DNA from 2 places in the Paenibacillus sp. FSL L8-0470 genome. Region 2 is predicted to be linked to the other one. Evidence: a T-box and tRNA genes for the amino acid it is inferred to sense, from the RefSeq annotation. Region 2 holds a T-box; the other holds one or more tRNA genes.
What was found. A T-box is a leader RNA that pairs with one kind of tRNA and senses whether it is charged. The one in region 2 lies ahead of tyrS (tyrosine--tRNA ligase), so its partner is inferred to be a tRNA-Tyr.
Positions count from the first base shown of each region.

Region 1 (11,023 bases), 3.4 Mb from region 2:
GTTGCCAGCAGCGCAGGGAACAACCATCAGATCAATATATGGCGCTCTCCGTTGGCTTGGCAGGTAACTCTTTTTATGGGAATACAATCGGCCATTTTTTATGTGCTGGTGGCATGGCTGCCTGAAATACTAAAAGATCAAGGCATCAGTTCAAGTCAATCCGGCTGGTTTCTCTCGATTCTGATTATGGCTTCACTCCCCTTTGCATTTGTCGTTCCTGTTATAGCTGGACGCATGCCTAACCAACGGTTGTTAGTGGTTATTACAACGATTCTGCTTTTGATCGGAACACTTGGACTTCTCTATAGCAGTATCCATCTGGTTCTGTTTTGGGTTATTATTCTTGGTATTGGGGCGGGCTTTGCCTTTGGCTTGTCCATGATGTTTTTCGGCTTGCGTACCCAAAGTGCCCATCAGGCGGCTGAATTATCGGGCATGGCCCAATCCATCGGATATCTACTAGCAGCAATTGGCCCAGCGCTGATTGGATACTTGCATGATGCCACTCATAGTTGGAGCGTTCCACTCCTGATATTGGTTGGCGCTTCTGCTCTACTCGGTATCTTTGGTCTGGGTGCGGCTAGGGATCAATTTGTTGGTTCTGCGAAGTGCCTGTTCTGATGGAGGTTATCAGCTTTAATTGCTCATTATGAGCCAGTTATTATTAAGTACGCAAAAACAAATGGAACCGGCGTGCAAACAGCAGATGACGATTGCCTAGATCATGGTAGTTCATCGCTTTGATCTTAGTCACTACGAATAAAAAAGGGACTGGCTCTGTGTATCTTACTACACGGGGCCAGTTCTTTTTTACACACTCTATTTCGAGAAAATTCCCAGGAAACAGTTTCCCTTTTCACTCCTAATCCCCATTTATATAACAGGAAGCAATCATCATATATTTACTTCCTTGATTACAATTTGATCCTTGAAAACTTCATAATGCTTGTTTCAAGTACGTTCCTCTCTCCTCTGTGAAATCCAGAAGCGACGAAGCGGAAGCGCTGTGACAGTCCCAAAACGGGGCTTGAGCAACCACTTCTCCGGCTAAAATCATCCTGTGGTGGGATGAATCGCCATGACTAGAGAAAGGGATTATGATACTTCTGCCCGGCCAACGTCACGGTATTGGGGGCAGCCCGCTCGGATGAGGGGGAGCTTCGTCATAAAGTTAATGCTATGATGCTGACTTACCATCAGCAGCTTGAACTAACACTTATCCTTCACCTTATGAAAGCATAGTGATGCCTTGTTAATATGCACACGGCCCACCGCGCGCATATACATATCCATTTGAAAAGGAAACTATGTTATATGTCAGGACATTGTATTCCATTACTCTCCGACACCACACATCTCCTTATGTCCAAGTTTGTACTTAATAATTACACAAAAAAGTCCATTGATATAATATCAATGGACTTCTAAAGGTTGTAGTTGGTACCGGCGAGAGGACTCGAACCTCCACGGTTTCCCACTCGATTTTGAGTCGAGCGCGTCTGCCATTCCGCCACGCCGGCGTATAGATAATGATAACAATCAGTTCAAAAAATAATGGAGGCGCCACCCAGACTCGAACTGGGGATAAAGCTTTTGCAGAGCTTTGCCTTACCACTTGGCTATGGCGCCACAAAAATGGAGCGGACGACGGGAATCGAACCCGCGACCCTCGCCTTGGCAAGGCGATGCTCTACCGCTGAGCCACGTCCGCAAAATGGCTGGGGATATAGGATTTGAACCTATGCATGACGGAGTCAAAGTCCGTTGCCTTACCGCTTGGCTAATCCCCAATAACATTTTAGATAAAAATGGGGCGACTGATGGGTCTCGAACCCACGAATGCCGGAACCACAATCCGGTGCGTTAACCCCTTCGCCACAGTCGCCATATGAAGCTGTTACTAACAATTTGCCAATCTTGTTTTAAAGAAATGGGGCGACCGATGGGTCTCGAACCCACGAATGCCGGAACCACAATCCGGTGCGTTAACCCCTTCGCCACGGTCGCCATATTAAGCTTTAAAATTTTCATTGGCAGGGGCAGCAGGAATTGAACCCACACCAACGGTTTTGGAGACCGTTGTTCTACCTTTAAACTATGCCCCTAAGGATGGTGGAGGCTGATGGATTCGAACCACCGAACACGTACGTGAGCAGATTTACAGTCTGATGCGTTTGGCCACTTCGCTAAGCCTCCACAGATGGTGCCGGCGAGAGGACTTGAACCCCCAACCTACTGATTACAAGTCAGTTGCTCTACCAATTGAGCTACACCGGCATATTCAGTTAAAGAAAATGGTGGCGCGGGAGGGAATCGAACCCCCGACACAAGGATTTTCAGTCCTTTGCTCTACCGACTGAGCTACCGAGCCATATAAGTTGTTAAGGTATTGATGGCGGAACCGACGGGATTCGAACCCGCGATCTCCTGCGTGACAGGCAGGCATGTTAGGCCAACTACACCACGGTTCCAAATTGGTTGCGGGGGCAGGATTTGAACCTGCGGCCTTCGGGTTATGAGCCCGACGAGCTACCGGGCTGCTCCACCCCGCGTCAGTAAGAAAAGTATTCATTTAAAAGTTACAATGGTGGAGGCTGAGGGGATCGAACCCCCGACCCTCTGCTTGTAAGGCAGATGCTCTCCCAGCTGAGCTAAGCCTCCATAAACGAACAATTGTTATTGTAGCAATTTCACTATATGAAATCAAGTGAAAAAATGGTGACCCGTATGGGATTCGAACCCATGTTACCTCCGTGAAAGGGAGGTGTCTTAACCCCTTGACCAACGGGCCATACCTGTAAAAATTTATGGCGGAGAGAGAGGGATTCGAACCCTCGAGACGCTTGTGGCGCCTACACGATTTCCAATCGTGCTCCTTCGGCCAAACTCGGACACCTCTCCATATGGCTCCCCGAACAGGACTCGAACCTGTGACAACTCGATTAACAGTCGAGTGCTCTACCAACTGAGCTATCAGGGAATATTACATATCAGGCTTGATCACCTGAAAACTGAATCCGAAACGAATCTGCGTCTTAATTTGTTGGATAAGCCCTCGACCGATTAGTATTGGTCAGCTCCATGCATTGCTGCACTTCCACCTCCAACCTATCTACCTCGTCGTCTTCAAGGGGTCTTACTGATTGGGAAATCTCATCTTGAGGGGGGCTTCACGCTTAGATGCTTTCAGCGCTTATCCCGTCCGTACGTAGCTACTCAGCCATGCTCCTGGCGGAACAACTGATGCACCAGCGGTACGTCCATCCCGGTCCTCTCGTACTAAGGACAGCTCCTCTCAAATTTCCTGCGCCCACGACAGATAGGGACCGAACTGTCTCACGACGTTCTGAACCCAGCTCGCGTACCGCTTTAATGGGCGAACAGCCCAACCCTTGGGACCTACTTCAGCCCCAGGATGCGATGAGCCGACATCGAGGTGCCAAACCTCCCCGTCGATGTGGACTCTTGGGGGAGATAAGCCTGTTATCCCCAGGGTAGCTTTTATCCGTTGAGCGATGGCCCTTCCATGCGGTACCACCGGATCACTAAGTCCGACTTTCGTCCCTGCTCGACTTGTAGGTCTCGCAGTCAAGCTCCCTTATGCCTTTGCACTCTTCGAATGATTTCCAACCATTCTGAGGGAACCTTTGAACGCCTCCGTTACTCTTTAGGAGGCGACCGCCCCAGTCAAACTGCCCGCCTGACACGGTCCCCGTACCCGTTTAGGGTACCAGGTTAGAACCTAGATACGATCAGGGTGGTATCCCAACGGCGCCTCCGCAGAAGCTTGCGCTCCTGCCTCTACGGCTCCCACCTATCCTGTACAGATCGTACCCAAATTCAATATCAAGCTGCAGTAAAGCTCCATGGGGTCTTTCCGTCTTGTCGCGGGTAACCTGCATCTTCACAGGTATTAAAATTTCACCGGATCTCTCGTTGAGACAGCGCCCAAGTCGTTACGCCATTCGTGCGGGTCAGAATTTACCTGACAAGGAATTTCGCTACCTTAGGACCGTTATAGTTACGGCCGCCGTTTACTGGGGCTTCGGTTCACAGCTTCGGATTGCTCCTAACCGCTCCCCTTAACCTTCCAGCACCGGGCAGGCGTCAGCCCGTATACTTCGCCTTGCGGCTTCGCACAGACCTGTGTTTTTGCTAAACAGTCGCTTGGGCCTTTTCACTGCGGCCCCCTCGGGCTATTCACCCTACCGAGGCACCCCTTCTCCCGAAGTTACGGGGTCATTTTGCCGAGTTCCTTAACGAGAGTTCTTCCGCGCGCCTTAGAATTCTCTTCTCGCCTACCTGTGTCGGTTTGCGGTACGGGCACCTTCTCCTGGCTAGAGGCTTTTCTTGGCAGTGTGAGATCATGACCTTCGCTACTATAATTTTCGCTCCCCATCACAGCCCAGCCTTAACGGTGTGCGGATTTGCCTACACACCAGCCTCACTGCTTAGACGGACATCCATCAGTCCGCGTCACTACCCTCCTGCGTCACCCCATCGCTCATAGCGGATTACGGTGGTACAGTAATTTCAAACTGTTGTCCTTCGACTACGCCTTTCGGCCTCGCCTTAGGTCCCGACTTACCCTGAGCGGACGAGCCTTCCTCAGGAAACCTTGGGCTTTCGGCGGATCAGATTCTCACTGATCTTTTCGTTACTCATACCGGCATTCTCACTTGTATGCTGTCCAGCGCTCCTTACGGTACACCTTCAACCCACATACAACGCTCCCCTACCCCAGATGCAAAGCATCTAGCCATAGCTTCGGTGGTGTGTTTAGCCCCGTTACATTTTCGGCGCAGAGTCACTCGACCAGTGAGCTATTACGCACTCTTTCAATGGTGGCTGCTTCTAAGCCAACATCCTGGTTGTCTGTGCAACTCCACATCCTTTCCCACTTAACACACACTTGGGGACCTTAGCTGATGGTCTGGGCTGTTTCCCTTTTGACAATGGATCTTAGCACTCACTGTCTGACTCCCGGCAAGAAGTTAATGGCATTCGGAGTTTGACTGAGCTTGGTAACCCTTGCGGGCCCCGCACCCAATCAGTGCTCTACCTCCACCACTCCATTCACCGAGGCTAGCCCTAAAGCTATTTCGGGGAGAACCAGCTATCTCCGAGTTCGATTGGAATTTCTCCGCTACCCCCACCTCATCCCCGCATTTTTCAACATACGTGGGTTCGGGCCTCCAGTGCGTGTTACCGCACCTTCACCCTGGACAGGGGTAGATCACACGGTTTCGGGTCTACGTCCACATACTAAATCGCCCTATTCAGACTCGCTTTCGCTGCGGCTCCGGCTTCTCACCTTAACCTTGCATGTTAAACGTAACTCGCCGGTTCATTCTACAAAAGGCACGCCATCACCCCTAGATCGGGCTCTGACTTTTTGTAAGCACACGGTTTCAGGTTCTATTTCACTCCCCTTCCGGGGTGCTTTTCACCTTTCCCTCACGGTACTGTTTCACTATCGGTCGCCAGGTAGTATTTAGCCTTAGCAGATGGTCCTGCTGGATTCATACGGGGTTTCACGTGCCCCGCACTACTCGGGATCCGTCTCGGAGAGAACACAGTTTAGGCTACAGGGCTTTTACCTCTATCGCGGGCCTTTCCAGACCTCTTCACCTACCATATTCCTTTGTAACTCCATGTGAGACGTCCCACAACCCCAAGGGGCAAGCCCCTTGGTTTAGGCTGTTCCGCGTTCGCTCGCCGCTACTGACGGAATCACTATTGTTTTCTCTTCCTCAGGGTACTTAGATGTTTCAGTTCCCCTGGTCTGCCTCTATCTCTCCTATGTATTCAGAGAGAAGTAACTGCGAATTACCACAGCTGGGTTTCCCCATTCGGACACCCCCGGATCAAAGCTTGCTTACAGCTCCCCGAGGCAGTTTCGTTGTTCGCCACGTCCTTCGTCGGCTCCTGGCGCCTAGGCATCCTCCGTGTGCTCTTATTAGCTTAACCAATGCGTTTTCCGTTAGGAAAATCGCTAGCATCGCTATAATTAAAACTTGTTTACACAAGTTTCAGCTAAAAGATGTTCTAAAACGCAAATTCGTTTCGGTATCCAGTTTTCAAGGATCAAGGTACTACTTGAGAGCTTAAACTCTCAAAACTGACCAACGAGTGAGTAACAGGCCTAAACCTGAGTTTTGGAAGCTAAGCTTCCGATTTGAATGTTTCCGTTGCAGGAAACGATTCTCCATAGAAAGGAGGTGATCCAGCCGCACCTTCCGATACGGCTACCTTGTTACGACTTCACCCCAATCATCTACCCCACCTTCGGCGGCTGGCTCCCTTGCGGGTTACCCCACCGACTTCGGGTGTTGTAAACTCTCGTGGTGTGACGGGCGGTGTGTACAAGACCCGGGAACGTATTCACCGCGGCATGCTGATCCGCGATTACTAGCAATTCCGACTTCATGCAGGCGAGTTGCAGCCTGCAATCCGAACTGAGACCGGCTTTGCTGGGATTGGCTCCACCTCGCGGCTTCGCTTCCCGTTGTACCGGCCATTGTAGTACGTGTGTAGCCCAGGTCATAAGGGGCATGATGATTTGACGTCATCCCCACCTTCCTCCGGTTTGTCACCGGCAGTCACTCTAGAGTGCCCAGCCTTACCTGCTGGCAACTAAAGTCAAGGGTTGCGCTCGTTGCGGGACTTAACCCAACATCTCACGACACGAGCTGACGACAACCATGCACCACCTGTCTCCTCTGTCCCGAAGGCCGCCACTATCTCTAGTGGATTCAGAGGGATGTCAAGACCTGGTAAGGTTCTTCGCGTTGCTTCGAATTAAACCACATACTCCACTGCTTGTGCGGGTCCCCGTCAATTCCTTTGAGTTTCAGTCTTGCGACCGTACTCCCCAGGCGGAGTGCTTACTGTGTTAACTTCGGCACCAAGGGTATCGAAACCCCTAACACCTAGCACTCATCGTTTACGGCGTGGACTACCAGGGTATCTAATCCTGTTTGCTCCCCACGCTTTCGCGCCTCAGCGTCAGTTACAGCCCAGAAAGTCGCCTTCGCCACTGGTGTTCCTCCACATATCTACGCATTTCACCGCTACACGTGGAATTCCACTTTCCTCTTCTGTACTCAAGCCACCCAGTTTCCAGTGCGACCTCAGGTTGAGCCCAAGGTTTAAACACCAGACTTAAATAGCCGCCTGCGCGCGCTTTACGCCCAATAATTCCGGACAACGCTTGCCCCCTACGTATTACCGCGGCTGCTGGCACGTAGTTAGCCGGGGCTTTCTTCTCAGGTACCGTCACTCCGGTAGCAGTTACTCTACCGGACGTTCTTCCCTGGCAACAGAGCTTTACGATCCGAAAACCTTCATCACTCACGCGGCGTTGCTCCGTCAGGCTTTCGCCCATTGCGGAAGATTCCCTACTGCTGCCTCCCGTAGGAGTCTGGGCCGTGTCTCAGTCCCAGTGTGGCCGTTCACCCTCTCAGGTCGGCTACGCATCGTCGCCTTGGTGAGCCGTTACCCCACCAACTAGCTAATGCGCCGCAGGCCCATCTCCTTGTAGCAGATTGCTCCGCCTTTCATCCTCCGTCCATGTGAACAAAGGAATTATCCGGTATTAGCTACCGTTTCCGGTAGTTATCCCAGTCAAAGAGGTAGGTTGCCTACGTGTTACTCACCCGTCCGCCGCTAAGTTATTCCAGAGCAAGCTCCTTCATAACTCCGCTCGACTTGCATGTATTAGGCACGCCGCCAGCGTTCGTCCTGAGCCAGGATCAAACTCTCCAAATTGGTATTTAGAAAGAGCGATTGCTCAATTTGAAACATCTGACGAGAATTTACATTCTCTTTTTTCGGATCTCACTTACGTGATTTCCATACTCACTCGTTGTTCAGTTTTCAAAGATCAAGTTCTTGTTTTTCGTCGTCGTCGCTTGTCAGCAGCGACCTTTATAATATATCACGGCAACCTCGTTTTAGTCAACCTTTTTTTTAATTTCTTTTTTCGGTTGATTTACGCTTGCTTTGCAGCTTGTCATTGTGTCTGAGGGCCGAGTTATAATTTAACACACCATTAACAAAAGAGTCAACTATAAATATTCCCTGCGTTTATCATCTCATTCAGAAACTGTACAAATAAAAAAAGAGAGCGCCCGGCCTCTCCCTATCCTACAGCATATGCTCTTTTGTCAGGTGGAACATCCCGTTATGGATAGCCACTCTATCCTGCTCTTTATCTTTACCGGGTGTAACGTACCGCATGACCGTCACCGGCATCATCCGCCCAGGAAGTAATCTCTCTTATTAGTGAACGGGAAACAAGCTTGCGCAATACAAGCGGCAGTTCAGCTTCCAATTGGCTGAGGCCCGAATGCTGCAGTAATTCTTTGATACTCCATGATTCCTTTCGGCTGCCCAGGATATTCAAAAGCAATCTGCAACAATCAGACATCTTCGACATTAGGGCAAATTCACAGGCAAGCAGAATCAGTTCGACTCGTTGATCTAGAGTTTCGGTACTCACCGTAAGCTCTTCATACAGCTTGTGAACAGGGGTGTTTAGACTCTTGACTTGTTCCCATACTGCAGGGTCGGGGAAAAATCCCGCTTCACTAACTTCAATCCGCGCCCAATGATACAAAGCAATCAAAACACAGTTGTAGGCATCCATGGTACAGTTTGCTTCCAGATACCGTTTGGATTTAACATACATATGCTGAAAGCGTGCAAATTCCATAAACAGCACCCGCTCTCTTAGCGGGCCCTGGAATTGCATGATCTCCCTGCGCATATCCCCTAATATTCCCTTAGGGTCCCAAATCACATCTCCAGCTATTAAGCTGGTAAGAAGTTCATTGTTATCACCCGCCATTACAGCCCGCTCCAGGGCAGATAAGCCTACATGCACAGACTGCGTGCGACGGTCACCGGCAATGCTATGGGTTATAGTCCGTTCTTTCTCTTCATCTTCATGCAGCATCAGCACTACCATATCGAAGTCATGAAGAAGCGCACTCTGAAACGGAGCATTACCCTTCTGCCTCAAAGTGACAGCTCCCAGAACATTCTCATCAAACGTTTCTCCACTCAACAGGGTCAAATTGGATAGTTCCATACTTCCCTCCATCAAATTTGGCGATTTTGCGTCCAGTCAGTTATAATCCTCTTAAATAATAATATTCTACATATTCATATCAGTTCCTCCTGGACGACCGAACTATATTTTAGTTAGGAGTAAATACTCATGAAGCTAAAATCGGCTAAAATCAATGCTTTTCGCACCTGGGGACTACTGCTTACCATGCTTGGAATGGGACTCATGATTCTGGGAACGGCAGGCATCGTATTCTGGGGATCAGCAGGCAAAGTATTCGCGGCTATCGGTCTGGTCATCGGCCTGATCTCCATGATGGCAAGTCTCGCCATTTATTTCTGGGCAGGCATGCTGTCCACCAGCGCAGTCCAGCTGGAATGTCCGGAATGCCACAAACTGACCAAGATGCTCGGGAAAACAGACCGCTGCATGTTCTGCCATACCCTTCTGACAAGGGACCCGGCGCAGGCTACGATAACTGCAGAGCAGCTCGAAACTCAGCAGCTCAAGCAATAACGACAGCCAATGAATGAATCATACAAACAAGGGGCTCCCAGACTGGGAGCCCCTTGTTATCTTACTGACAGATTATATTATTGATGAATTGTTTGCAGGGTCTCCCAGGCTTCCTGATTGCCCAGGCTGCGTGTCCAGGAGGCCACTCCGCCAAGTCCAAACGATTTGGCTAGTTTAACTCTCCCTTGTAGTGAGAGCTTATCCTCTATCCATATTTTACGGAGAATCCCGTCTTCCTTGTACTCAACGTAATTCTGGCCCGCATCCTTATCAAGCTTCGGTGTCAGCTTCTTCTCAGTAAGAATCTCCTGAACCGCATTCATGCTCACAGCCTTGGAGCTCACCTTGGTTTTACCCTTTTCTGTTGTTTCCGACCAGATGCGGGTATACAGCGGGACACCGAGAATCAATTTCTCGGCAGGCACCTCGTCTTCCTCGATAATGCGGCTGATGGAGCTCTCCACCCAAGGCAGCGAGGAAACAGAGCCCGACTTTGGACTGGATGCCCAGTGCTCATCGTACGCCATGACCATCATGAAATCAACAACTGTACCGAGTGCGCGCCGGTCCAGAAACAAAGACCACATTTCACTCTTCGATTTAGGCGTCACATCAATGGAGACAATGAGATTTTTGGCTTGGGCCATTGGCTTCAGCTCCCGCATAAACTGCGTAACATTCTCACCGTCTTTGGTGTATACATTCTCAAAGTCGATATTGATACCATCCAAATCATATAAATCAGCAAACTCCAGCATTTGTACGATCGTATTCATCCGCTTCTCATAGCTCGCTAAAGCCTCAGTCGTCAGATCGGCATCAAAGCTGTTGCTGAGCAGAGCCCAGACTTCCATGTCCTGCTTGTGCGCCCACTGCACGTAAGCCTTGTCCGCTTTACTGCGCACATTGCCCTGCACGTCTACAATCTCAAACCACGTAGGGCTAACCACATTGACTCCAGGCAAATCACCGAACTTAGCCGGATCCGGTTTACGCTCGTATACTGCTTCCCAGAACAGATTTACCGGCTTGCCCTTCCAGTTACGTTCCGCTCTCGACGGTGTGGAAGTTTTTTCTTCTACAGTTTTTTGCCCGTCTGACAGAATGTCACCGGCTTTGGCATATCCCGTATACCCACTGCTCAGCTGTACATACAGCCAGTCCGGGTTGTCAGCCTTCCAGATCCTCACCACGGCTCCCCGAGGCATATCCGCGATAATGGGGGCATGAATTGACGCCTCGCTGCGCAGTGCCTTCGTTCTGTCGTCTTCCTCCCCCTTCACTTTGCCCAGCGGAACTGTCTCCCCGGCAGTCATCAGCAGTACAGCTCCGGTATCACTATCCTCTTCTACCTCAAAACCATATAGATCTTCGAGGGTGTCGGCCGGAAGATAGGTCACTCCATCCTTTTCTTCAGGAGCAAGCCGAAGCTGA
Region 1 is NZ_JBBOZM010000001.1:6,398,205-6,409,227, forward strand. Features, by position in the region: gene NST99_RS29055 (CynX/NimT family MFS transporter) at 1-621, shown strand, start outside; tRNA gene NST99_RS29060 (tRNA-Leu) at 1,439-1,520, opposite strand; tRNA gene NST99_RS29065 (tRNA-Cys) at 1,556-1,629, opposite strand; tRNA gene NST99_RS29070 (tRNA-Gly) at 1,637-1,711, opposite strand; tRNA gene NST99_RS29075 (tRNA-Gln) at 1,716-1,790, opposite strand; tRNA gene NST99_RS29080 (tRNA-His) at 1,810-1,885, opposite strand; tRNA gene NST99_RS29085 (tRNA-His) at 1,932-2,007, opposite strand; tRNA gene NST99_RS29090 (tRNA-Trp) at 2,032-2,105, opposite strand; tRNA gene NST99_RS29095 (tRNA-Tyr) at 2,111-2,196, opposite strand; tRNA gene NST99_RS29100 (tRNA-Thr) at 2,202-2,277, opposite strand; tRNA gene NST99_RS29105 (tRNA-Phe) at 2,296-2,371, opposite strand; tRNA gene NST99_RS29110 (tRNA-Asp) at 2,394-2,471, opposite strand; tRNA gene NST99_RS29115 (tRNA-Met) at 2,476-2,552, opposite strand; tRNA gene NST99_RS29120 (tRNA-Val) at 2,586-2,661, opposite strand; tRNA gene NST99_RS29125 (tRNA-Glu) at 2,717-2,791, opposite strand; tRNA gene NST99_RS29130 (tRNA-Ser) at 2,809-2,901, opposite strand; tRNA gene NST99_RS29135 (tRNA-Asn) at 2,905-2,980, opposite strand; rRNA gene NST99_RS29140 (23S ribosomal RNA) at 3,044-5,970, opposite strand; rRNA gene NST99_RS29145 (16S ribosomal RNA) at 6,215-7,770, opposite strand; gene NST99_RS29150 (nucleotidyltransferase-like protein) at 8,219-9,094, opposite strand; gene NST99_RS29155 (DUF2614 family zinc ribbon-containing protein) at 9,224-9,589, shown strand; gene NST99_RS29160 (glycosyl hydrolase family 18 protein) at 9,667-11,023, opposite strand, start outside.
Region 1: it has a tRNA-Tyr gene. The T-box ahead of tyrS (tyrosine--tRNA ligase) is inferred to sense a tRNA for this amino acid. The anticodon was not compared.

Region 2 (11,023 bases):
TTGACGTTCACCTTGAACGGCTACCCGAATCCGCTGAAGGAAACGGTATCCCTTTCCATCCGTAAATAGCTGCCTTAGGCGGCAACAAGCCCTGCACTCCGGCAAGTCGGAGAGGCAGGGCTTGTTTATCCTCGTGAGGAGATTGCTTTCAGCTTATTCTCCGGCTAGTGCATCGCAGAAGGCTTTGCCGTAAGGCGGCAGATCCGGTGGCCGGCGGGCGGAGATAATGTGCCCGTCAGTTACCACGGGCTCATCCTTCCAGATGGCTCCGGCATTTTCCATGTCATCACGGATGCCGGGCGTAGAAGTAACGGTTACGCCTTCCAGGACTTTGGCTGAAATCAGCACCCAGCCTGCATGGCAGATTTGGCCGATCGGCTTCTTGGCTTCATTGAAATCCTGTACCAGCTTCAGTACCGCGCTGTAACGGCGGATCTTATCGGGTGCCCAGCCTCCCGGTACCAGAATGCCGTCGTAATCGGCTGCGCTGAGCTCATCCCAGGAATATTCAGCTGTGGCGGGAACCCCGTATTTGCCGACATAAGTCTTGCCCTTCGTTAGGCCTGCCAGATGCACCTCGGCTCCTTCTTCTCTTACCCGGTATACGGGATACCAGAGCTCCAAATCTTCGAATTCATCGTCAACAAGTGCGATGACCTTTTTACCGGCCAGTCTCATGTTCAGCAGCTCCTTTCAGGAATGTGATGCTTGTCCTGTACATTCTATCAAATTTGAAATATGAAGTCATCTTAAGGTATTGAAAACACTGGATTATTTACCAAATAAATCTTTTTATGCAAATCAGAAGGGATTATGGAGAGAGAGGTCGAATATAGTTATTGAAAAGGCGGACTCTCGTGTTGTTTCAATATTATTCCTGAGGTGTGGGAGATGAAAAAAGACATTCTGGTAAAGAAAACATGCGGCTGTGGCGGAGTTATGACTATACATATGCATACATTGATTTATAGCGGTAAGATAAAAATTACCCATGTTCCGGTCTACACCTGCGGATTATGTGCCCGTTACGAGCCCTTGCCCTTTATCAAACGGGATCTGGGCGAACTGATCGGTGAGATGGGGGAGCATCCTGCCAAGCTCCATCTTTCTCTTGCTGACAGAAATGAATGGGCCAATGTGCTGAAGGAAACTTTTTCCACGGGCTTTTTCCACGGCGGTATCTCTGAGCTGGAAGAGAGCATCCGCTCGGCTATTCAAAGCCGTATTGATCTGTTGCTTGATGTTTATCGAGTTGCCGGGGATCTGGCTGACCTGAAATGGATGGAAGAAACGGCTCAAAGATTGTCACAATTGACGTTACAATGTACAAAAAGCGCTAAATGAAAAAGTTTTTCTGCAAAATCAATGAAAATTTTTCACGAATGTTGGATTTTTCACGCGCTTTTTGTTACGATAGTACCAGGTTAGTTGAATTGTGGCTGTGCGGATGAGAACTATTGCTGATTTTCACCCCTTCCCTGGCTGCTGACATTTTCAGTTTTGCGAGTGGAGAGCTACTTTGAAGCATTAGTGAATACAGCCCGCGTCAGGATGATGTGTTCAGCCTTTGAAAGAATTTTGAAAGGAAAATGAAGCGTTATCATTGCACAATTGTACAAAGTGTCGTATCATAATTTTAATTAGTCGAACGATAAAATTTATCGCAATGGAGAGAGTAATTTGACGGTAACCATTTACGATGTAGCTCGAGAAGCAGGCGTATCTATGGCTACGGTATCACGGGTTGTGAATAATAACCCCAATGTGAAACCGCAGACCCGGAAGAAGGTTTTTGAAGCGATTGAGCGTTTGGGCTATCGTCCAAATGCCGTGGCGAGAGGACTCGCCAGCAAGAAAACGACAACTGTTGGGGTTGTCATCCCCGATATCTCAAACTCGATTTTTGCTGAAATTGCACGCGGGATTGAAGATATCGCCAATATGTATCATTACAATATTATCCTGTGTAACGCAGACAAGCGTAAAGAGAAGGAAATCCGGGTCATCAACACCCTGCTTGAGAAACAAGTGGACGGGCTGCTCTTCATGGGCGGAACAGTGACGGAAGAACATATCCAAGCCTTCCAGACTTCTGCCGTTCCGATTGTTCTTTGCGCAACACGTGATGAGAAGGGAACCTATCCTTCGGTTGATATCGATCATGAGAATGCTGCATTTGACGCTGTCAACACACTTATCCGCCACGGTCATCGTGAGATTGCAATGATCAGCGGAACGCTGCAGGATCCTGCAAACGGTTATGCACGTTTCCATGGCTATAAGAAAGCACTGGAAGCTGCAGGTATTGAGTACCAGGAGGATCTCGTGCGGATCGGTAATTACCGGTACGAATCCGGTGTCGAAGCCATGAAGTACTTCCTGGGCCTTAAGAAGAAACCAACTGCGATCTTTGCCGCAACAGATGAAATGGCAATTGGTGCCATTCACAGCATACAGGATGAGGGCCTTAAGGTGCCGGATGATTTCTCGATCATCAGTGTGGATAACATCCGCATGGCTTCGATGGTTCGCCCTCTATTGACGACTGTAGCCCAGCCAATGTATGACCTGGGTGCGGTAGCCATGAGACTGCTCACGAAGCTGATGAAGAAGGAAACCGTTGAGAATCCGCGTGTCATCCTGCCGCATGAAACGATTCTCCGCTTGTCCGTCAATCATGTAAACAAATAATACAAGCTTACAAGTAGCATATAAGATCATAAAAAGCTCCTTTTGGGGCTTTTTATGCTGTATACATATAATTATTAATCAGGAGGAGTTGCGATGAGTGAAGTGTTCGGATTAATCGGAGCCATGGATGAAGAAATTAAACTGCTGCTGGAGAGTATGGACAATAGGGTGACAACAGTTAAGGCAGGCATAAAGTACTACACAGGGACGGTGTTTGGCAAATCGGCTGTGTTGTGCAAATCAGGGGTAGGCAAAGTCAACGCGGCGGTCACGACGCAAATTCTGCTGGACACCTTCGGCGTCTCGCGGGTATTGTTCACAGGAGTAGCAGGTGCAGTCCATCCTGGACTGGACATCGGTGATATCGTGATCTCTTCGCAGTGTATTCAGCATGATATGGATGTATCTGCATTGGGATACCCCAGAGGGGTTATTCCTTATCAGGAGATTTCCGCCTTTCCGGCAGATCAAACACTGGTGCAGCTTGCTGAACAAGCCTGTCATGACCTTAAGCAGCAATCGGTGACCGGAGTTGTATTGTCCGGTGATCAATTTATAGCCAGTGCGGAGTTGGTCGCCAAGCTGCGGCTGGAGCTGAACGGCGCCTGCGCCGAGATGGAAGGGGCTGCTGTTGCTCAGGTGTGTTTCATGAATGAAATCCCCTTTGTCATCCTCCGTTCAATGTCAGATAAGGCTGACGGTTCAGCGAATGTCAATTACCACGAATTCACAGTAGAGGCTTCCGAGCGTTCCCATGCCATACTTGAATATATGCTGAAGGCAATGTGATCTGCAGAGCGGGTTATCCTAATACATAAAGCGCTGTCTGAAGCGCACTCTGTCGAAGGTTTCCTGAGACGACATCGGAACTTCCCGTCCGATACGGACCATAAGGCAGTTGGCCGGATGAGAGCAGATTTCCGGATCATCCGTAGCATACCATACCATATCTACGGTTTTCATCAGCTTCTCCATCATTTTCCGGTAGGCCCATACATCAAGCCCGCTGCCTTTCAGGTCCCAGTGCCAGTAATATTCCGTGGTGTATACGATGCAGTTCTCCAACTGTTCCCGCTCAAAGGCGGTGGAAATTAACAGCTTGCCAAGCCCGCTCCCTCTATATCCGTTAGCTACCTCTACAGCCCCCAGCTCAATAAGATCCATCATTCCCCCCTGTGACCAAAGCTCCATTTCATCCGGATAGTGAAAGGTTACATAGCCTATAACAGTTTGGTCCTCAACAGCGGCGATCACCCGCCCCTCAGGCAGGCCTGCGATGTCTATGAGCGCTTCCAGCTGTTCGCTTGGTTTGCGGAAGGCATCCAGATCAGGATGCATATGCAGGCCCTCCAGCAGGCCAGGAGATAAAGGTCCACTGACTGTAATGTTCTTGCTGTTATATACAAAGGTATGGGAAACGCGGATTTTGCGGTGCTCCATGAATGGGCTCCCTTCGCTTAACTAAGATATGGAATGTAACCGCTTGCTGTGATATACTAATTCCGACATAAAAACTTCACATTTAATACATTGACAGGATTTTCATGGAAATGAATCTCGCCCTTAAAGCTTAAATCAAACTAGTAAGGGAGGCAATAGTAATGGGGCAAGTCCACAGCGAAATTTTGCCGGGCCGCGTGCAAAACGCAAATATGGCGGATTATTCCCAGGCAGTCAGCGAATTCCGGTGGGAGGATGTAGAGAAGGACTTCTCCTGGTATAGTACCGGTAAGGTAAACATGGCCCATGAAGCCGTGGACCGTCATGTGCAGGAAGGCCGTGGGGCGTCAACCGCCTTACTTTACAGCGATTCTTCGAGAGAGGAAAGATATACCTTTTCCGATTTGCAGGAACGCTCCAACCGGTTCGGCAACGTTCTGCGCAAGCACGGCATTGGTAAAGGAGACCGCGTCTTTATTTTTATGCCGCGGAAGCCGGAGCTGTATTTCAGTCTGCTGGGTATTCTTAAGATCGGAGCAGTGGCTGGTCCGCTATTCGAGGCATTTATGGAAACGGCGGTTAAGGACCGGCTTGAGGACAGCGGCGCAGTGGCACTGGTGACTACACCGGAGCTGCTGCACCGGGTGAAGCAGAGTGAGCTGCCGGAACTGCGCCATATTATTGTTGTTGGCGGTGCAACCGATGTGGAGCAGGGGCTATTGGGCTTTGAACAAGAGATGGTGGCAGCTTCAGCTGAACTTGAGCCCGAGTGGCTCAGTTTGGATGACGGGCTGATTATGCATTACACCTCGGGTTCCACAGGTAAACCCAAAGGTGTCTATCATGTACAAAGAGCAATGATCCAACACTATTATAGCGGCAAAATTGTACTGGACCTGCAGCCTGATGATGTCTATTGGTGTACGGCCGATCCAGGCTGGGTCACCGGTACTTCTTATGGCATCTTTGCCCCTTGGCTGAACGGAGTAACCAATGTGGTGCGGGGCGGGCGTTTCAGCCCGCAGGACTGGTACAAGACGATTGAGCGGTTCGCAGTTACTGTATGGTACAGTGCACCTACCGCTTTCCGCATGCTGATGGGAGCAGGGGAGGCTAGCCTGGAGGGCATCAACCTAAGCAGCCTGCGCCATGTGCTATCCGTAGGGGAACCGTTAAATCCGGAAGTTGTCCGCTGGGGTGACAAATTCTATCATCAGCGCATTCATGATACGTGGTGGATGACAGAGACAGGCGCGCAGTTAATCTGCAATTACCCGAGGATGGATATTAAGCCGGGTTCCATGGGACGTCCGCTGCCGGGCATTGAAGCAGCGATATTGGATGACCGGGGCAATGTGCTGCCGCCGTATTCTATGGGCAATCTTGCGATACGAACACCCTGGCCGTCCATGATGGGTGCCATTTGGAACAATAAGGCCAAATACGACGAGTATTTCCGGATTCCGGGATGGTATATCTCGGGTGACTCAGCCTATATGGATGAGGATGGTTATTTTTGGTTCCAGGGCCGGATAGATGATGTAATCAATTCCTCTGGTGAACGGATTGGTCCATTTGAGGTGGAAAGCAAGCTGGTAGAGCATCCGGCGGTAGCCGAGGCTGGGGTCATCGGCAAACCTGATGTGCTGCGGGGAGAGATCATCAAGGCGTTTATTTCCTTGCGGGAAGGTTATTACCCGACCACGGAGCTTAAGGAAGAGATCGCCGCTTTTGTCAAAGCCGGTTTATCCGCTCATGCAGCACCCCGGGAGATCGAATTCAAAGATAAGCTGCCCAAGACACGCTCCGGCAAAATTATGCGCCGGGTGCTGAAAGCCTGGGAGCTGCATCTGCCTGAAGGGGATTTGTCGACCATTGAGGACTAAGCCATGCCGGCAGCATAACAAAAAACACCGTTTCCCGCGAATCCGCGGAAACGGTGTTTTTGCTGTTCTGTATGGATTGCCTCAGGCAATCCGCTAAAGCGTTTATTGACCGTTGCCGGTAGCATTTCCTCCGGCAGCGTTACTTCCACTTCCGCTGTCAAGAGGTGTCTCCGTTCCGTTCACTGGCGGAACGATGATCATACCGGGATCTTCGGTGGCACCCGGTATAGTCTCCCCTTCCGGTGTTGGTTCTGTCCCCGGCAGTTCTGTCGGAGTAGGTGTCGCTTCGGGAGTCGGGGTAGCCCCTCCGGCTACACTGCCGGAAGCTGACTCATGATCGGCTACATCAACGGCGGCCACGTAGAAGGTGGCATTCACACTGGAAGGTGTGCCCGATGAGAAAGAGTTGCCTTCACCGGCTGACAGTACAAGCTGTTTCTTGAATGGGCCTCCTTTCATGGAACGGTACAGCCGGTAGCCTACAACGTCTGATGAGCTGCTAGGCGTAAAGCTGATTACAGCTTTGCCGCTGTTGTAGGACACACTTACTTCGCCTGGAGCAGCAGGAGCCGTACCGTCGTCGACACGCGGATCAACCTCGGTCGGGAAATCGGTTTTGGCATCAGCCGGCATATAATATGACAAATCCTTGTGCTCTTTCATTGCAGGGAAAGCAGCGAGCAGCTCCTTGACCAGATCCTGAATCGGCTTCTCGCGTTTCACCACGATCTTCTCCTTCAGGAAATCCTCAGGGGTTCCTTCCAGCGGGATATAATTCACGCCTTTGTATGTGATGTATTTGGCTTTGGATATTCCGTCATCACTTTCCGTCGGAACATACTTGGCATTGAATATGTCTGTAGTAAATCTGTCGGTTAAAGAGGTAGGCAGCTTGCCGCTATATGCCGAAACCGTCTTTTTGACGATGCCGTCAGGCTTACTGAACTCTTTCGTTACGAACAGCTCAGGCCGCTTGTTAATAACAGCATTCATGACCTTGGTCCATAACGTCTGGGCCTGCCGTTTCTGGGCATCTCCCTGGAGCGTATTGATCTGCTCCTTATAGCCAACCCACATTCCGAGAGTGACATCAGGTGAATAGCCCATAAACCAAACATCGCCGTAATTCTGGGTAGAACCCGTTTTTCCGACAATCGGCACGTCCTTGAAGTGTTTATAATTCTTTCTGACAGTGCTGGCAGTTCCGTTGGTAATGACTGTGCGCAGCATATCCGTCATGAGGTATGCCGTCTGTTTGGAGTAGACCTGCTCCGGATTGACCTTATGCTGGTAAACGACTTTCCCTTCCGAATCGACGATCTTCTCGATCATGTAGGCATCGGTAAAAGCGCCATTGTTCGCGATGGAGGAGTAGGCATTGGTCAGTTCCTCGACGGATACACCATAACGCAGACCGCCGATTACACCGGTTTTTGCACTGTAGTCTTCATCCTGGATGGTTGTAATCCCCAGCTTCTTGGAAAAGGCCCAGGAGTCTTTGATGCCAACCTTCTCATTAAACAGCTTGAGCGCAGGAATGTTCAAAGACTTGTTAAGTGCATAGCGGGCGGTAACCAGACCCTGATAACGGTTATTGGCATTCTTCGGGATGTGGAATCCCTTGGAGCCATCCTTCAGTATGATTGGAGCATCGTCGAGTATGCCGGCAGGCTGGATCAGACCCGCATCAAGTGCAGGCAGATAAGCAGCAATCGGCTTCATGGTCGAGCCGGGCTGACGGACCATCTGCGTAGCATAGTTCATCTGTTCAATGTTGAAGTCCCGGCCTTCGATCATCCCCAGGATGGCTCCGGTCTTGTTCTCAATCATCATCCCGGCTGTCTGTTCCTTGCCTCTGGCCTTGCTGTCTTTTGTGAAATTATCACTGTTCTCGGAGACGCTGTGCATAGCGCTGTATACTTTTTTGTCAATCGTAGTGTATACACGGTATCCGCCGGTCATTAGCTTCTGACGGGCTTCCTCCAGAAGCACTGTGTCTTCTGCCGGACTCGTGGTATCTTTCGCTTCTTTCTTGTCTTCGTTGATCGACAGTAGGATCTCTGCCGCCTTGCGTTCGGTTTCCAGCATCAAGTAAGGAAATGTAGCATAGGCCTTCTTAGAATGCGGTGCCAGAGAGCCTTTGATGTCAAAGAGGCGCGCTTCATCATACTGGGAGGAAGTGATTTTATTCTCTTCCAGCATCCGCCGCAGTACGAGCTGTTGGCGATCTATGGCTCTGTTAAACGCCGTCTCGTTAAATTCACCCACTCCGTTAAACGCGGAATACTTGGAAGGAAGCTGGGGCAGACCGGCCAAATAGGCAGCTTGCGCAACATTCAGCTTCTCCAGGTCCTCCACGCCGAAGATTCCCTTTGATGCGGCTTTGATACCGAACACATTATAACCGTTGGAGCCGTTCCCAAAGGGAACCTTATTAAGATATGCCGTAATAATTTCCTGTTTGGATAAAAAACGTTCAAGCCGCAGGGAGAGCAGGATTTCCTTCACTTTGCGGTCTTCCGTACGGTCCAGATTCAGAAATACACGTCTTGCGAGCTGCTGGGTAAGCGTACTGCCCCCGGTCTGGACCGATTCATTGAGCAGCTTCTGCTTGACGGCACGAAGGGTACTGCTGAAATCCACTCCTTTATGGTCATAGAAGTTATTGTCCTCTATAGCGAGGACTGCATCAATCACAAGCTGTGGAATATCGTTGAATTCAATTAGCCTGCGGTCTTCTTCGGTTCGAAGCTGACCGATCGGTTGCCCATCCCGGAAATAGGCAAACCCGGTCACGGCGTTCAAGCTGACTTGCTGTTGAATCAATTCCTCGGTGCGCACAGGATCATCTTTCACAATGGAAGTTATGTAGCCTGCCAAGGCACCACCAGCAAACAGAATGCCGAGTATGCCGAGTATAAACATCCACTTAACGACTGAACCAAACCTGCGGAGCCAGGATCTTCGGGGTGGATGCTGTTTTACGGTCTTCTTTTTGTTCTCCTCAACCATCGACGATAATCCTCCTTTTAACGGAACTATTATAGCACAATTTGGCGTATTTGAATGCGCTTCTGCCTGAAAGTCGAATTCATGAGGTGTTGACTTTTTAAAAGGTCCTATGGTATAAGTTTACTCAATTGGATATTCGAAAAGCGTAGAAAGACATCAGTAGAAGGAAAGCCATGTGTTTCAGAGAGCCGGTGGGTGGTGCGAACCGGCAGCAGGCCCCTTTGAATTACAGTCTGGAGCTGTCCGGAGGAACTACAAGCGCATTTCGCTTTTTCAGTAGTCCTGGACCGGGTGCAAGCCCGTTATGGCAATGAAGTGAAAGAGAATGCTTGTGCTCCGGCACGGCAAATCTTTAATTAGGGTGGTACCGCGAGCCTCTTACTCGTCCCTTGGGATGAATGAGAGGCTCTTTTTGCGTTCATTGGAATGATTAGTGCTGAAAAACTGGGAGGAATAAGGGAATGACATGGGAAGAGCTTTCAATCAACCAACAGCAGGAAGTTGAGCGTCAGATGGAAGTGATCACGCGCGGTGCCGTGGAAATAGTGCCGGAGGAAGAAATGAAGCGAAAAGTGATCAAATCCGTCGCTGCGGGTATTCCGCTAAAGATCAAACTGGGTCTTGATCCGTCGGCGCCGGATATTCACGTGGGACACACCATTGTGATTCATAAGCTGCGCCAGTTCCAGGAGCTAGGGCATCAGGTGCAGCTGGTTATCGGAGATTTTACCGGACGTATCGGTGATCCTACGGGCAAATCCGAGACGCGGAGGCAGCTTAGCGAAGAAGATGTGCAGCGTAATGCAGAGACCTACAAGAAGCAGATTTACAAGATTCTTGATCCGGAGAAAACAAAGATCTTCTGCAACTCGGAATGGCTCAGCCCGATGTCCTTCTCAGATGTTGTAAAACTGGCGGCAAAAGTAACCGTAGCCCGGATGATGGAACGCGACGATTTTTCCAAACGCTTCCAGGGCGGACAGGCCATCAGCATTCATGAATTTTTCTACCCGCTGATGCAAGGGATGGATTCCGTTGCTCTTAAGACGGACGTAGAGATTGGAGGCACGGACCAGAAGTTCAATGTGCTGATGGGCCGTACACTGCAGAAGGAATATAGCCTGGAACCGCAAGCTGTTATACTGATGCCGCTGCTGGAAGGAATCGACGGTGTGCAGAAGATGAGCAAGAGTCTGGGGAATTACATCGGCATTGATGAAGAGGCTAATGAAATCTATGGCAAGGCGATGTCCGTGCCGGACGAGATGATGCTGAAATACTACGAAATGGCTACAGATATCAGCAATCAGGAGTTCGCTGCCTTGAAAGCGGGTCTGGCCGACGGGACGGCCCATCCGCGGGATGTCAAAATGCGTCTTTCATATACATTAGTACGAATGTACCATGGAACAGCAGCCGCGGAGGCCGCGCAGCAGCACTTCATTACGGTATTCCAGCAGCGTGCGCTCCCGGAGGATATTAAGACAATCTGCATACCGGCTAAAGAGCTGTTGAGCGGCACAATCAAGCTGGTCACGCTGTTAACGCTGCTTGGTTTTGCAGGCTCCAATGGCGAAGCTAAACGTTCGATCCAGCAGGGCTCAGTGAAGCTGAACGGAGTGAAGCAGGAGGATCCGAACGGAGAAATCCAGCCTCAGGAGGGCGACATTATCCAGGTAGGTAAGCGGAAATTTTCCAAATTAACCCTATATTAGTGGTTATTTGGCATAATTCAGTCTAATCTGCCGAAACTTCCATTTCATAATTCTCTTTAGTTAACTCGTAGTCAACTGAGGATTGCAGTTCCCCGAACTGATTTCTCCAGGAGTCATGATGAACCGCAACTTTGCGAAAGCCGAGCTTCTCATAAACATGCTGCGCCCTGTAGTTCTTAAGGTTGGTGTCCAGTATGACTTTTTGAATCTTCATCTGCTTAAACAGGTAGCTGATAAGCATTGTAAGAAACGCACTCCCGAATCCTTGATTATGGTGAT
Region 2 is NZ_JBBOZM010000001.1:3,031,180-3,042,202, forward strand. Features, by position in the region: gene NST99_RS13675 (sigma factor) at 1-65, shown strand, start outside; gene NST99_RS13680 (type 1 glutamine amidotransferase domain-containing protein) at 154-678, opposite strand; gene NST99_RS13685 (hypothetical protein) at 940-1,344, shown strand; gene ccpA (catabolite control protein A) at 1,681-2,691, shown strand; gene NST99_RS13695 (5'-methylthioadenosine/adenosylhomocysteine nucleosidase) at 2,785-3,480, shown strand; gene NST99_RS13700 (GNAT family N-acetyltransferase) at 3,499-4,131, opposite strand; gene acsA (acetate--CoA ligase) at 4,293-6,017, shown strand; gene NST99_RS13710 (transglycosylase domain-containing protein) at 6,120-9,029, opposite strand; T-box leader at 9,167-9,422, shown strand; gene tyrS (tyrosine--tRNA ligase) at 9,491-10,744, shown strand; gene NST99_RS13720 (GNAT family N-acetyltransferase) at 10,767-11,023, opposite strand, start outside.